Regions from separate parts of the Aeromonas intestinalis genome, predicted to be linked through region 2. Evidence: predicted binding sites of a transcription regulator. Region 2 holds the regulator's gene; the other holds the start of a gene.
What was found. The regulator LexA, encoded in region 2, represses DNA repair genes until DNA is damaged. The targets are predictions, from matches to a motif close to ANCTGTNTNNNNANACAGNT.
Positions count from the first base shown of each region.

Region 1: a site for LexA is predicted at 5,200-5,219, ahead of dinB (DNA polymerase IV). Genes of this name have one in related genera too.

Region 1 is NZ_JBSTYK010000004.1:20,824-28,512, reverse strand. Features, by position in the region: gene ACW5W7_RS06200 (DUF423 domain-containing protein) at 1-79, opposite strand, end outside; gene ACW5W7_RS06195 (alpha/beta fold hydrolase) at 104-739, opposite strand; gene ACW5W7_RS06190 (transcriptional regulator GcvA) at 732-1,652, opposite strand; gene ACW5W7_RS06185 (methyl-accepting chemotaxis protein) at 1,937-4,078, opposite strand; gene dinB (DNA polymerase IV) at 4,145-5,197, opposite strand; gene ACW5W7_RS06175 (hypothetical protein) at 5,320-5,526, shown strand; gene nqrM ((Na+)-NQR maturation NqrM) at 5,606-5,830, opposite strand; gene ACW5W7_RS06165 (FAD:protein FMN transferase) at 5,920-6,957, opposite strand; gene nqrF (NADH:ubiquinone reductase (Na(+)-transporting) subunit F) at 6,961-7,689, opposite strand, start outside.
Region 2 is NZ_JBSTYK010000024.1:26,665-34,353, forward strand. Features, by position in the region: gene ubiA (4-hydroxybenzoate octaprenyltransferase) at 1-238, shown strand, start outside; gene plsB (glycerol-3-phosphate 1-O-acyltransferase PlsB) at 327-2,750, opposite strand; gene lexA (transcriptional repressor LexA) at 2,964-3,587, shown strand; gene ACW5W7_RS20590 (hypothetical protein) at 3,976-4,266, shown strand; gene ACW5W7_RS20595 (SCO family protein) at 4,494-5,120, shown strand; gene dinF (MATE family efflux transporter DinF) at 5,143-6,513, shown strand; gene trmL (tRNA (uridine(34)/cytosine(34)/5-carboxymethylaminomethyluridine(34)-2'-O)-methyltransferase TrmL) at 6,575-7,039, opposite strand; gene ACW5W7_RS20610 (ATP-binding protein) at 7,109-7,689, opposite strand, start outside.

The DNA.
Region 1 (7,689 bases), on a different contig from region 2:
GGGCCCCATAGGCCCCCAGCATGGTGGCCGTCAGGCCGAAGAACCCGGCCAGTACCAGCCAGTGTCGCTGGATATGCATCCTTCTCTCCTTGTTATCAAGCGATCAGCCCCGGCTCGGGGTAGCCGTGATGAAGTCTCTCATGCTGTCCGCGGCCAGCCGCAGGTTATCCTGCTCGCTGAGCCCGCTCGCCTTCCTCGGCTTGAAGCCATGGTCACCATCGGTCAGCCAGTGGACCGATACGGCGGGTGAGAAGGGGAAGTCAGCCAGTTCGACGCGAGTGCCGAAGGTGTCGCGCTCCCCCTGCAACAGCAGGGTCGGCGTCTTGATTTGCTTGAGCACCTCGCCCCGCCAGCTGTCGGGCTTGGCCGGGGGGTGGAAAGGATACCCGAGAATGAGCAATCCTGCAGCATTCATCTCGTCGGCAATTTCCGCCGCCATCCGTCCCCCCATGGATTTGCCCGCCACAAACAGCCTGGAATGGGCAAAGGCCTCCGCCATCTCCCGCCAATGGGCGAGCAGCACGGGCTGCCGGTCCGGCGGGCGGCGCTTGCCATCCAGGGCGCGCTTGCTCATGTAGGGGAAATTGAAACGCACGACCTCGATATCCGGCCCCGCCAGCAGGGCCGAGAGCCGGGCGAGGAAATCGTGCTCCATGCTGGCACCGGCACCATGGGCCAGCAGAATGCGAACGGGGGCGTCGCTCGCCCCCTCCCGGATCACATTCAGCGCCTCAGCCATCGGCGAGTCGGGCCCGCCGGCGGGCCTCCTCCTGCTCCACCAGCTCCAGCATCCAGTCGCGAAAGGCCACTATCTTGCCCTGATCGGACTGCTGCTCCTGGCACACCAGGTAGAAGGCGTTCTTGCTCACCAGCACTTGCTCGAACGGGCAGATAAGGCGACCCGCCTCGATCTCCGGCTGGGCCAGCACGCTGTGGCCGAGCGCCACCCCCTGGCCATGGATGGCCGCCTGGATCACCATGGTGGAGTGGCTGAAGATGGGCCCCTGGTTCACGTTGGGCGCATCGATATCGAGCTGACGGAACCAGGCCTTCCAGTCGCGGCGGGAGGTATCGTGCAGCAGGGTATGGCGGGTCAGATCCTCCGGCGTGCGCAGGGGCTTGGGGCCGCTCAGCAGCAGAGGGGCACAGACCGGGATCAGATACTCGGTATGCAGCTTGTCCGAGCGCAGCCCCGGCCAGTTGCCGCGACCGTAATAGATGGCCACGTCCACATCGTCGGTGAGGGACCCTTCGTCCATGTCGACCGCCTTGATCCGCACGTCGATATCCGGGTGACGCTCGCTGAATTTCACCAGCCTTGGCACCAGCCACTGGATGGCGAAGCTCGGCTGCAGGCTGACGGTGAGCGCCCCCTTGGCGCTGCGGGCCAGCAACTTGTCAGTGGCCTCGGAGATGGAGGCGAAGATGTCCTTGATGTCGAGGAAGTAGCTCTGACCCTCTTCGGTCAGCAGCAGGGAACGGTTCTTGCGGCGAAACAACTTGATGCCGAGATACTCTTCCAGCGCCTTGATCTGGTGGCTGATGGCGGCCTGAGTCACGAACAGCTCTTCCGCTGCCCGGGTGAAACTCAGGTGACGAGCCGCTGCTTCAAACGCTTTCAGTGCATTGAGCGGAGGTAAACGACGAGACATGGGATCGGCCGACGATGAATTTTTCTAATGGGGCGCATTATAAATTGTCGGTTGCGGGTCGACCAGTGAATAAACATAATTCGCCTCGCAATCAGTTGTCATATGGCTCGCATTCTTTGCTTCCATGTTGGTTTACATGTGGTTTTTGTGAGCGAGCCGACAATGATTGTGGTGTTGTGTTTCTTCCTCTGCGGGAAGAAAGGGCTAAATCCATCGGATTTAACCCAGTCTGTCATCTGAATGTGTTTGGCGCCTCCGGTTGGATGGCGCCTTTTTTGTAATCCTTATACTTTGAACTGCCCCACCAGATGCTGCTGCTTGTCCGCCAGTTGCGACAGTTCCCGTCCGTTGTCGGCGGAGGTCGCCGCCTCGGCCCGGATGCTGTGGCTCACCTCGCGGATGTTGCTGACGTTGCGATTGATCTCGTCCGCCACCCCGCTCTGCTCCTGGGCTGCCGTCGCGATCTGCTCGTTCATCTGATGGATGGTGCTGACCGCCTGGATGATCTGCTCGAGCACGCTCACCGACAGCTCCACCTTGGTCAGCGTCACGTCCGCCTGGCTGTGACCCGTCATGATCGCCTTGACCACCGCCTCGGTGCCTGACTGCAGCTGACTGATGAGGTTCTGGATCTCGACGATGGCATTCTGGGTGCGCCCCGCCAGGTTGCGCACCTCGTCGGCCACCACCGCAAAACCGCGGCCCTGCTCTCCGGCGCGGGCGGCCTCGATGGCGGCATTGAGGGCCAGCAGGTTGGTCTGTTCGGCGATCCCCTGGATCACCGCCAGGATGTCGTTGATGTTGTCGCTATTGGCGGCCAGCCGCTCCACCACCGGCTTGGCATCGCTGATGACCACCATCAGGCGGGACATGGCCGCCTGGGTATCCGCCACCACCGCCTTGCCCTCCTGGGCGGCCCTGTCGGCCTGGTTGGCAGCCTGTACCGCCGAGTTCGCATCTCCCGCCACCTGCAAGGCGGTGGCGCTCAGCTCCTCGAACGCGGTCGCCACCAGATCCACCTCCTGATATTGGGCCTGCATGCCGGCGCTGGTGCGATCCGCCCCTTGCGCCGCCTGCACCGCACTGGCCCGGGTGCCCGCCACGGTATCGATCACCTGACTGATGGTGCTCTGCAGCTTGTCGAGGAAGTTGTTGAACCACTTGGCCAACTCGCCAATCTCGTCGTCCCGCTGCAAGTTGATCCGCTGGGTCAGATCCCCCTCCCCGCTGGCGATGTCCTTGAGACGGGCCACCACGGTGCGGATGGGGGCGACGATGCGCTGCGCCATCCACCAGATGCAGAGCAGGGCGAGCAGCGAGATGACGCCACCGATGAACAGCTGGGAGAGGACGCTACGGTCGGACTGGCTCTCGAGATCCCCCTGCAACTGCAGGGCGGAGGCGAGTACCACGGCGCGAGGCAGCTCGATATAGATACCCCACTTGCGATCCGTGCCGCGCATGCGTACCGGCACGAAGGTCTGCAGCAGGGCGCCGTCCGGGCTCCAGCGCGTCACCACCTCCCCCTTGCCGAGCCAGCCGTTGAGGTCGCTCACCAACCCCTTGTCCTGCTGCTCAAGCGTACTGCCCGGGGCGATCTGGAAGCCCTCCACCCCGGCGACCCGCCCCTCGTGGCTGAGCAGCAGCACCTTGCCCTGTCCGCCATACAGGGTCTTGCCCATCTCCTCCACCAGGCTCTGCAGGGTGGTCAGCGAGATATCGACCCCCACCATGCCGAGCAGGTTGCCCTCCTCCAGCAAGGGAGCCGTCACAGACGTCATCAACACCTGCTGGTCACCCACCTCGTCGAGATAGGGTTCCAGCAGACAGAGGGCCCGTGACTGGATGCTGCACTTGTACCACTCGTTCTCGGGATGGCCGTTGGCGCCCGGCTTGGCATTCGCCAGCATGGCTTCGTCCATCACCTCCAGGGTCACCTTGCCGTCCACCCTGGCCCAGTAGCTGGAGAAACGTCCCTTGTCGTTGGCCCCGAGGGCGGTCGAGCCCTGATAGTTGGCATCTTCGCCATCCAGCTGATTGGGCTCGAACACGCCGTAGACACCGATCATGTTGGCAGAGGATTCCGCTGCATCCTGCAGCTGTTGATTCACGGCGCCGCGCAATGCCTCGGAGTGAACGAAGTTATCCGCTGCATTCTTGCGCTGAAACAAAATATTCTCGGCCAGCAAGGTGGCGCGAAAATAGGCCTCGTCGAGGTAGCTGGTCACTCTGGCCGCCTGGGTAGCGCCCATGGCCTGCATCCAGTTTTCTGCCGCGTGCTGCGCCTCCAGGGTAGTGGAAGCGAGCACCTGCTCCTGCATACGGGCCGCGTTGAAGAGGGATGAGGCGACCAGTGCAGCGGCACTGGCCAGGAGGCAACAACCGGCTATCAGGGTGATCCGTCCCTGAACAGAAAGAGAACTCATGCATGATTTCCTAACTTCTACAGATGTAACCACTGTATCGGATTTGGAAACAGAAACTTAACTAAATCAGCCCAGATCCAGGCTAAGTTGATTGCGCTCCCCGCTACTCGGCAGCCCCACCACCAGTCCGAGCAGGCGAATGGGTTTTCCTTGAGCCCTGTGTAACCCTTCGTGCAGCAGATCGTGAAAACGGGCGGCCTGATAGCTCCCCTTGCGATAGACGGTGGTCTGCTGAAAATCGGCAAACTTGAGTTTGATCCCCTGCCCCATCAGCATCTCGGCGGGGCAATCCCTGGCAAAGCGCAGCTCCAGCTCTGGGATGAGCCGGCTCAGCACGGCCCAGCAAGCCTCCTCGTCCAGCACATCGCTGCTGAGGGTGGTCTCCACCCCCACACTCTTGCGCACCCTGGAAGCCTGTACCGGCTGATCGTCCAGCCCCCAGATGCGACCGGTCAGCATCTCCCCCAACTTGCCGAAGCGGGCGATCAGCTCCTCACTGCTCATGGCCCTGGCATCCTCGCAGGAGTAGAGCCCCTGGGACTCCAGCCGATCGGCGGTCTTGCGGCCAATACCGGGCAACTTGGCCAGGGGGAGCAGGCGCACGAACTCGTCCACCTCCTGGGGCCGGATGACGAACAGGCCGTCCGGCTTGCGCTGCTCGGAGGCGAGCTTGGCCAGAAACTTGTTGGGCGCCACCCCGGCGGAGGCGGTCAGCCCCAGCTCGGCGTTGATCGCGGCGCGGATCTCGGCGGCCATCAGGGTGGCGCTGCCGCCACAATGGGGGCTCTCCGTCACGTCCAGATAGGCTTCATCGAGGGAGAGGGGCTCCACCAGTTCGGTGTAGCGCAGGAAGATCCCCCTCAACTGGCGGGAGACCTCCTTGTAGACCGCCATGCGACCCGGGATCAGCACCAGCGGCGGGCAGAGCTTCTTGGCCAGCCCGCTCGGCATGGCAGAGCGCACCCCGAAGCGGCGCGCCACATAGTTGCAGGTAGAGATGACCCCGCGCCTGTCCGCCGAGCCACCGATGGCGAGCGGCACCTCTCGCAGGGCCGGATTGTCCCGCATCTCCACCGCCGCGAAGAAGCAGTCCATGTCGATGTGAATGATCTTGCGCATGATACTGTACAAATAAACAGTTAACTGAGCCCATGCTACCCCAGTGCTGTGATTTCTGCCAGTCGCAGCAACGCGGGGAGCATATAGACTCTTCAGGCACCCATCATCAAGGAGGAAGAGGGATGAACAAGATCTGGCTGGGACTCTGTCTGCTGCCCATCATCACGGCGGCCAAGGATCACCCGACCGCCGAGTGCAGCTGGCTGTTCGAGCGCATCGAAATACTGGAAAAAGCCATCAAGCAAGGGGATGAACTGGGTACCCGGGAGGAGCTGACCCGCAGGAAGGCCGAGTTCAATAAAAAATCCTGCCAACAATACGATTACTGAGCACTGACTCTTGCCCACAAAAAAGCGAGCCGACCTCAAGGTTGGCTCGCTCTGTCAGGCGCCATGACGACTGTGCCGCTCAGATGATGCGGTGCTCTTCCAGCATCTTGCGACGGGCCTCTTCCTTCGCCATCTTCTGCTTGCGGTTGTCACAGGGCTCCGGGCAGTCGCACTCCTTTTCGATCCCGATGGTGCCAAGGCCGCCACAGGAGCCGGAGATGGTCTTCTTCTGGAAGATGTAACCGATGGCCATGGCCACCACCACCGCCAGAAACACCCCGAAGGTAATCAGAAAAGTCTGCATGCTATTACCCCTTACTGTTTAACCGGATGCCGCGAGAGGCACCCGTGCACTCAATACGTCAACGCCACCCCCGAAGGGATGGCCGTTCATTACTTCTTCACCAGATAGGGCTTGAAGGCATCCGAGTAGGACTCTTCGAAGCCATCGTCCGTCTTGGTGATCACGAAGATGGCCAGCCCCTGCTCCTTGGCATAGGCCAGGCTTTTCTCTGGCCCCATGACGGTGAGCGCCGTCGCCAGCCCGTCCGCGGTCATGCAGGAAGGGTGGATCACGGTCACCGACACCATCCGATGCTGAATGGGCTTGCCCGTCAGCGGATCGATGGTGTGGGAGAAGCGCTTGCCATCCATCTCGTAGTAGTTGCGATAATCCCCCGAGGTGGCCACGCCGTTGTCCCCGGGCTGGATCACCTCCTGCACCGAGCCGGCATTGACGGTCGGCTTCTCGATGGCCACCCGCCAGGGGTGCCCCTTGCCGTTGACCCCGTTGAGGCGCAGCTCACCGCCTATTTCCACCAGGTAGTTGCGTGCCCCCAAGGATTCCAGATACTCGGCGACCTTGTCCACCCCGAAGCCCTTGGCGATGGCGGAGAGATCCACGTAGAGATCCGGGATGTCTTTTTGCAGGGTATCCGCATCGGCAGAGGCAATCACGTGCAAGTTGCCCAGCCCCGTCTTCTGGCGAGTCTGGCTTATCAATTCATCGGACGGCACCTTGGTCGGTTTCGCGTCCGGGCCAAAGCCCCACAGATTGACCAGGGGGCCCACGGTCACGTCCAGCGCGCCGCGGCTCTCGCGGCCAATGTGTATGGCCTCGGTCACCACCCGTGCGGTGTCCCGGGAGACCACCACGGGCGTGTTGTCCTTGTGCTGGTTGAAGCGGGACAGCTCGGAGTCCGGTCTGTAGGTGGACATCTGATCGTTGACCCGCTCCAGCAGGACATCGACCTCGGCCTGTAATTTGGCTCCATCCTGGACGGCGTCATCCGCCACCTTGATGGAGTAGTAGGTACCCATGGTGCTGCCGGTGATGTGGATCTCCGGTTTGGATTGGACCGTTTCCTGACCGCACCCAGTCAAGAAAAAGGCTAGCCCGAAGGCTAGCCAGGTCTTTACAACGCTGTGCATGGATTAACCACCAAAGTCATCCAGCAGGATGTTTTCGTCTTCAACACCGAGGTTTTTCAGCATGTTGATGACGGCCGCGTTCATGACGGGAGGCCCGCACATGTAGAACTCGCAATCTTCCGGCGCCTCGTGGTTCTTGAGATAGTTCTCGAACAGCACGTTGTGGATGAAGCCGGTGTAGCCATCCCAGTTGTCTTCCGGTTGCGGATCAGACAGGGCGACGTTCCAGGTGAAGTTCTCGTTCTCGGCGGCCAGCATGTCGAAGTCCTCGACATAGAACATCTCGCGCTTGGAACGGGCACCGTACCAGAAGCTCATCTTGCGCTTGGTCTTCAGGCGACGCAGCTGATCGAAGATGTGGGAGCGCATCGGCGCCATGCCCGCACCACCACCGATGAACACCATTTCGGCGTCGGTGTCTTTCGCGAAGAATTCGCCGAACGGACCGGAGATGGTCACCTTGTCCCCTGCTTTCAGGTTGAAGATGTAGGAGGACATCTGGCCGGGAGGCGCAGTCCAGTTGCTCGGCGGCGGGGTCGCGATCCGCACGTTCAGCATGATGATGCCGAACTCTTCCGGATAGTTGGCCATGGAATAAGCACGGATGATCGGCTCATTGACCTTGGACTCCAGCTCGAAGATCTTGAAGCGATCCCAATCACCGCGATATTCCTCGGGAATATCGAAGTTCTTGTACTGCACGTGGTGTGCAGGGGCTTCGATCTGGATATA
Region 2 (7,689 bases):
TGACAAGCGGATCATCGGCATGCTGCAACTGGCGACCCTGCTGGTGCTGCTGCTGGTGGGGGAGCTGATGGCGATGGGCGCCAGCTACTACTGGGGCCTGCTGGGGGCGGCGGCGCTGTTCGTCTATCAGCAGTGGCTGATCCGGGCGCGCCAGCGTGAAGCCTGCTTCCAGGCTTTCCTCAACAACAACTATGTGGGGGCTCTGGTGCTGCTCGGGGTCGTGGTTCACTACCTCTAGGCAGGCTCATGCACCAGGGGCTGACCCCATGAAAAAGGCCGCATCTGATGCGGCCTTTTTTTATCTCCCCCGACGCCTCGTCAGGGCATCAGGTGCGGTTGCCCGCCTCTATGGTGCGGCGGATCCGGGTGCTGAGCAGCGGCACTATGTTGTCGGCCAGGGCCTGGAAGCGGCCCAGATCCGGCTTGCTGCCGGTATCCAGATAGCCTTCCTGGCGCAGGGAGTGGATCAGAGTGCTGAACAGTTTCTGGTCGAAGAACTCGGGGGCGTTGATGCCATGCAGGGTACCGAGACGCTCCGCCATCATCAGGCCGTCCGCTTCCAGCTGCTCCGCTTCGATGCGGGGCTGGGCCAGCAAGCGGGTCAGCACGATGGCGTAGCGTTGCAGCGTCTCCTGAATGCTCTCTGCCAGCAGCAGCAATCGCATCTGGTTGACCGGGTTGACCCAGTAGCCGCCCTCGCGCAGCTCGATCAGTTGCTGGCGTTGCAGCTCGGCCAGCAGGGCGTCCACCAGTGCCGGCAGCTCCTCCTCGCCATAGCGCAGGAACAGCTCCGTCTTGAGCAGCGGATAGATGTCGATGCAGCGGGCGACGATCTCGCTGCGGCTTATGCCCTCGCAGCGTTCGATCAAGGCCGCCACCAGGGAAGGCAGGGCGAACAGGTGCAGTATGTTGTTGCGATAGTAGGTCAGCAGGATGGCCTGATAGCGATCCAGGCTGACTATCTGGCCGAGCTTGTCCTCGCTCACCTCGAACTTGTTGAGCTCCATCGCCTGATCCAGCAGGGTCTTGGCATCCTCGTCCGGCATGGTGCTCTGGGGGCTGTAGGGCACCTGCTTGAGCAGGTCCAGATAGGTGTTGATCTGGGCCTGCAGCTCGTCCCGGGTCAGGGCGTGGCGTTCGGCGGCCAGCAGGGCCAGGGCGCTCAGGGTCAGGCCGTTGACGGCGGCGGCGTCGTTGATGCGGGTCATCAGAAGCTCGGCCAGCTGGTTGACGGTGGGGGCCATCCATTCCGGGCGCTCTTCCTTGCCGATGCTCTCCTTCCAGTTCGGAACATGCTCACCGAGATAGCTGTTGAGGGTCAGCGGTTCGCCGAAGTTGACGAAACCGCGGCCGTAGTTGCGCAGCTTGCGCAGGATGCCGAGCACCTGCAGGAAGCTCTCCTTTTCCTTGCGGCTGCCCTTGAGCTCGTTGTGATAGGTGTTCACCTCCATCACGTGCTCGTAGCCCAGATAGACGGGGACCAGGGTCACCGGCCTGTCCAGCCCGCGCATCATGGCCTGCAGGGTCATGGCCAGCATGCCGGTCTTGGGGGGCAGCAGGCGACCGGTGCGTGAGCGCCCCCCTTCGGTGAAGAACTCCACCGAGTAGCCCTTGGCGAACAGCAGGTTCAGGTATTCACGGAATACGGTGCTGTAGAGGGGGTTGCCCTTGAAGGTGCGGCGGATGAAGAAGGCGCCGCCGTGGCGGAAGATGGGGCCCGCCGGCCAGAAATTCAGGTTGATGCCCGCCGCGATGTGGGGCGGCACCATGCCCTGGTGGTAGATGACGTAGGAGAGCAGCAGGTAGTCCATGTGACTGCGATGGCAGGGGACGTAGACGATCTCGTGTCCCTCCTGGGCCAACTGGCGTACCCGTTCGGCGCCGTTGACCGAGAGGCCGCGGTAGAGCTTGTTCCAGAGCCAGCCGAGGAAGCTCTCGCCGAGGCGGATCAGCCGGTAGGAGAAGTCGGAGGCGATCTCGTCCATGTAGCCATGGGCGCGTTTCTGCGCCTTTTCCAGGCTGATGCCCTCACGCTCGGCCTCTTCCTCGATCGCCTGCTGGATCACGCTGGAGTCCAGCAACTGCTTGAACAGCAGGTTGCGGTTCGGCAGCTTGGGGCCGGTGGCGGCGAGCTGCTGGCGGCTGAAGTGGGTACGCGCCACACGTGCCAGCTTGTGGGCGATGGCCTCGTCGGTGCCGTGTTTGTCCGCCATGTAGCGCAGGGAGAGGGGCGGAGAGAAGCGCACCAGGTTCTCGCGGCCCTTGAGGATCACAATCAGCGCCTTCTTGAGGCGGTTCGGTGCCAGGCTGCTGATGATGTTCCAGCCGGAGGCCTCTTCCCCTTCCCGGCCCGGACCGCGGCCCCAGAACAGGGTGACGGGAACGACCTGGATGTCCAGCGCCGGATCCTGCTTGTGCAGATCCAGCAGCTGGTGAAATTCTTGCAAGAAGGGCAGCGGTTTGGTGCGCTTGCCAAACAGGGGAGGCGGGCGATCCAGACAGACATAGCGCGGCAGCAGCTGACCGTTCAGTTCCAGCGGGGTGAAGGGACCGGGAAGACCGAGATCCTCGCAGCACTGCTGCAGGGTCAAGAGGTCGGTGATCGAGCTGGTTTTCAGGGCATAGACAATGGGTCTGGCCGGGTCCAGGTCCAGTTCCGTAATGGGGTTTTCCGGCAGGCTCTTGTGATTGACCAAGCCGCTGACCGGCCATTGCAGAATGGCTCTGGAAATGTTCTGTCCGATGGACATGGGTGTCTGCTCTCCAAAAAAATGCGGCGTGAGCATAACAAATCACCGCTGGCTTGTCGCCGAGAGGTAGGATGAGTGGCGCACAGGATCAAGAATGGGTCATTTGCCGCAATAAGTGCGACGAAGACGGGACAAATATCAGCTACGCCTTGCCTTGGCCCCAGCACTGTATATACTGCCAGTGTGCTGTATAAAAAGACAGGTGCCCATGTTATGAAACCCCTTACTCCCCGCCAGGCTGAAGTGCTGGAGCTTATCAAGGCGAACATGAACGAGACCGGCATGCCGCCGACTCGTGCCGAGATTGCCCAGAAGCTTGGTTTCAAGTCGGCCAATGCGGCCGAGGAACATTTGAAGGCCCTGGCCAAGAAAGGGGTCATCGAGATCATGCCCGGCACCTCTCGCGGCATCCGCCTGCTGCTCGAAGAGGAAGAGGCGCCGGAAGAGAGTGGTCTGCCCCTCATCGGCAAGGTGGCCGCCGGCGAACCCATCCTGGCCCAGGAGCACATCGAGAGCCACTATCAGGTGGATCCCGCCCTGTTCCACCCACGGGCAGACTTCCTGCTGCGGGTGCAGGGCATGAGCATGAAGAACATCGGCATCATGGACGGGGATCTGCTGGCGGTGCACAAGACCCAGGACGTGCGCAACGGCCAGGTGGTGGTGGCCCGCCTCGATGAGGATGTCACCGTCAAGCGCTTCCAGCGCAAGGGCAGCCAGGTGTGGCTGCTGCCGGAGAACGAAGAGCTCTCCCCCATCTCGGTGGATCTCGCCAGCCAGCACCTCACCATCGAGGGATTGGCGGTCGGCGTCATCCGCAACGCCGACTGGATGTAATCTCGGCAGCCATCAGACGGCCTCCTGCGGGAGGCCGCGTCGTTTCTGTCTCCCCCGCATCTGTCGCCACCTTCGCCATTTTTGTTGCCTTCAAACCACGCCGTCGCCACCGGGTCGGCATTTCAGATATATCCTTGGGTATGTCCGCCTCGCGCTGGCGGTTCAGGGGGTCGCCATCCCCCGAAGGATTGCCTGAGCTGGCCGGGATAAGGCCGCAGGGATGCAACGCCGATGCTGCTGGGGCGGCACGGGATAGAAGGGAGAGTCGCCCGGATGTGGTCAGTGTCCATGTCTCGAAGCGACCCACAGCGTCAGTACGTGGTCCTGCATCAGCTTGCCGCTGGCAAGGGGGCGGCTCGACGTAGCCTGTTGCGCAAGGAGGACAGGTATGGCTTCAAGCTCACCATGGGATCCGGGTCCGGAGACGGCCCCCGCATCTTCCATCACCCGCTTCATCAAGGGCAGCCGGATGACGTGGTTCTACGCGCTCTGGGTGTATCACAAGGGGAGTGGCTGGACCATCTGGTTGGGGTGCCCCAAGGACAAGATAGTCCGCCTGGTGCGCCTGTTTCGTCGCCATCACGACATCGGCTTGCCGGATGCCCCCTGGACAGCTCCTGTCGTCCCGTTGCATGCCGTCATCAGGCGTCCCCAGGTTCGGCAGCGGTGGCGCCCCTGAGTGATCACCACCCGTTTGCTCCAGGCCCCACCTTGTGTGGGGCTTCTGTTTTTCGGGCAAGCCCGAGGCAAAGCGTGGGGATGGACGGCCTGGTGACCGCGCCAGCGGGATGGGGTCCTACCCCCTATTCAGACCTTGGGGTAGCCAGCGACAGGGGCTGGCAGGTTACAATGACCCTCGATTTGGTCCGATCCCCTGGCTGAACTCCCTGGCAAGGCAAATTTTATATGGTGAAACCCCGTTATCCCCTGATGTTCATGCTGCTGGTCGTTAGCATCATGGTCATTTATTACTGGAGTCGGCCCCTCCAGCCGGAGCAGGCCAATTACTATCCGGCGGGGCGGGACATCAATCCCTTCACCCTGGTGGATGAGGATGGGGAACCCTTCACCGAGGCCAATCTGCATGGCCACTGGACCTTCCTGTTTCTCGGCTACACCTATTGCCCGGACATCTGCCCGACCACCCTGGCGGATCTGCGCGCCGTCTATCCGGAGTTGAAGCAGATAGCACCGCGCAGTCAGGTGGTCTTCGTCTCGGCGGATCCCAAGCGGGACGACAGCGCCCGCCTCAAGGGGTATGTCGATTTCTTCCAGCCCGAGTTCAAGGCGGTGACGGCGCAGCACGATCATCTGTTCCCCTTCGTGCGCAACCTGGGCCTCGTCTACTCCATCGTGGAGCACGACAGCAAGGACTACCTGATCGACCACTCTGCCTCCATCGTGCTGATAAGCCCGGCGGGCAAGCTGGTGGCCGTGTTCCGCCCCCAGGCACAGGAGGGCCAGGTGCCCCATGTGTCGATGGCGACCATGGTGTCCGATTTCACCCGGATCGTGCGACTGGCCGGCGAGTGATGCCTGCCGCCGGAGGTTGTGCATGCTGATCCCGCCCTGGCTTCGTGACCCCGGGCGTCATCGCGCCGTCTTTGCCCTGGCCCTGCCCATGGTGTTCTCCAACGTCACCACCCCGCTGCTGGGACTGGTGGACACCTGGGTGATCGGTCACCTCGGCCAGGCCTGGTTCCTCGGTGGCGTCTCGGTCGGTGCCACTCTCATCAACCTGCTGTTCTGGCTGCTGGGCTTCCTGCGCATGTCCACCACGGGCTTGACTGCCCAGGCTCAGGGGGCAGGCAGTGCCGAGGGGCAGCTGGATACCCTGGCGCGGGCGCTGGGGTTGGCGGTCGCCCTCGGTGCCGCGCTCCTGTTGCTGTTGCTGCCCTTTTTGCCGGCGCTCATCGCGCTGAGTGGTGGCTCGCCCGAGGTGCAGTTCCATGCCGGAGAATATGTATCGATCCGGATCTGGAGCGCCCCGGCGGCCCTGTGCAACCTGGTCATCATGGGCTGGCTGCTGGGCATGCAGGATGCCCGCAGCCCCATGCTGCTGCTCATCTTCAGCAACCTGGTCAACATGGTGCTGGATGCCGGCTTCGTGCTGGGGCTGGGCTGGCAGGTGAAAGGGGTGGCGGCGGCCTCCCTGCTGGCCGATTACGGCGCCCTGGTGCTGGGGCTCTGGCTGGTGAGCCGTCGGTTGCGCCACCTGCCGACAGAGACCTGGCGCGGGGCCTGGCAACGCTGGCGTCAGTGGCCCGCCCTGCGGCGCCTGCTCGGCCTGAACCGGGACATCTTCATCCGTTCACTCTGCCTGCAGCTCTGCTTCGCCTTCATGACCCTGCAGGGGGCGCGGCTCGGGGACGTGGCGGTGGCGGCCAACGCGGTGCTGCTCAACTTCCTGATGCTCATCTCCTACGGGCTGGATGGTTTTGCCTACGCGGTGGAGGCCATGGTGGGGCGTGCCATCGGGCGGCGGGATCGGCAGGCGCTGCGAGAGGCCATCGCCCTCAACCTGGGTTGGGCCGGGCTGATCGCCCTGGGCTTCACCCTGGCGTTTGCCCTGGGGGGCGGACAGCTCATCGCCCATATCACCGACATTCCGGCGGTGATCGCCGAGGCAAACCGCCAACTGCCCTGGCTGGTGGTCATGCCGCTGCTGGCGGTCTGGTGTTATCTGCTGGACGGGGTCTTCATCGGGGCGACCCGGGCGCGGGAGATGCGAAACAGCATGCTGGTGGCGGTGTTTGCCGGTTTCTTCCCCATCTGGTGGCTGTGCCAGGACTGGGGTGTGGCGGCCTTGTGGGCCGCCATGGCGGCGCTGATGACGGGGCGGGGGTTGACCCTTGGCTGGCTGTGCTGGCGGCTGGAGCGCGATGGCCGCTTGCTGGAGCAGGTCCGGCCGGTGCAATCAGCCTAGTCGGCAAACGGATGGATTGACCGGGCGCCGGGTCTGAGGGACGGCGCCCGCAGGCAGCGACTCAGAGCGCGCCCTGATAATCGAACTGGCGCCAGCTCTCGTAGACGAACACGGATACCGCGTTGGCCAGGTTCATGCTGCGGCTCTGGGGCAGCATGGGGATGCGCAGGCGTTGCTCGAACGGCAGGCTCTCGATGATCTCCGCGGGCAGGCCGCGGCTCTCGGGGCCGAACAGCAGGGCGTCCCCCAGGGCGAACCGAACCGCCGAGTGGGCGGTGCGCCCCTTGGTGGTACAGGCGAAGACCCGGGTCGGTGCGACCGCCGCCAGAAACGCCTCATAGCTCGGCCAGCGCTTCACCTCGGCAAATTCGTGATAGTCGAGCCCCGCCCGTTTCACCCGCTTGTCATCCCACTCGAATCCCAGCGGCTCTATCAGGTGCAACCGGTAGCCGGTATTGGCACAGAGACGGATGATGTTGCCGGTATTGGGCGGGATTTCCGGCTGGTAGAGCACGATGTCGAGCATGACGGGATCCTGAGGGAGGCGATAAGGGGCGCCAGCATACCCAGCGCCCGCCGTGATGAAAAGGGATTGTCACGCCATGGGCAGGCGGATGGTGATGACCAGGCCGTTCGGGTGGTTGGTGCCGGCCCGGATGGTGCCGCCGTGCCGCGCGATGGCTTCGGCGGCGATGGCGAGCCCGAGCCCGGTGCCGCCGGTCTTGGCGTTGCGGGCGTCATCGACCCGGAAGAAGGGCAGGAACAGCTGATCCTGCTGCTCCACCGGCACCCCGGGACCATCGTCGCGAATGGTCATCACCCACTCCCGACCTTCCCGATACCAGTCCACCTTGATGAACTCCCGCGCATATTTGAGGGCGTTGCGCAGGGGATTCTCCAGTGCCCGGCCCAGCAGCTCTGGCCACATCCGGATGGACTCCTCCGGCAGGGGCGGCAGCCTTAGCTGCTTGCCGTTCTGGTTGGCCTCGAACATGGCGTCATCCAGGATGGGCTCCAGCAGATCCGCCAGCGGCAGCTCCACCGGAGCCTCAACGTGTTGCTGCACCCGGGAGAGATCCAGCAGATCGCCGATCAGCTTGTCGAGCCGGGCGATCTCCGCCTCGATCCTGGCCAGCTCGCTGCTGTCACCCTGTTTGCGGCGGATCAGCGCCTGAG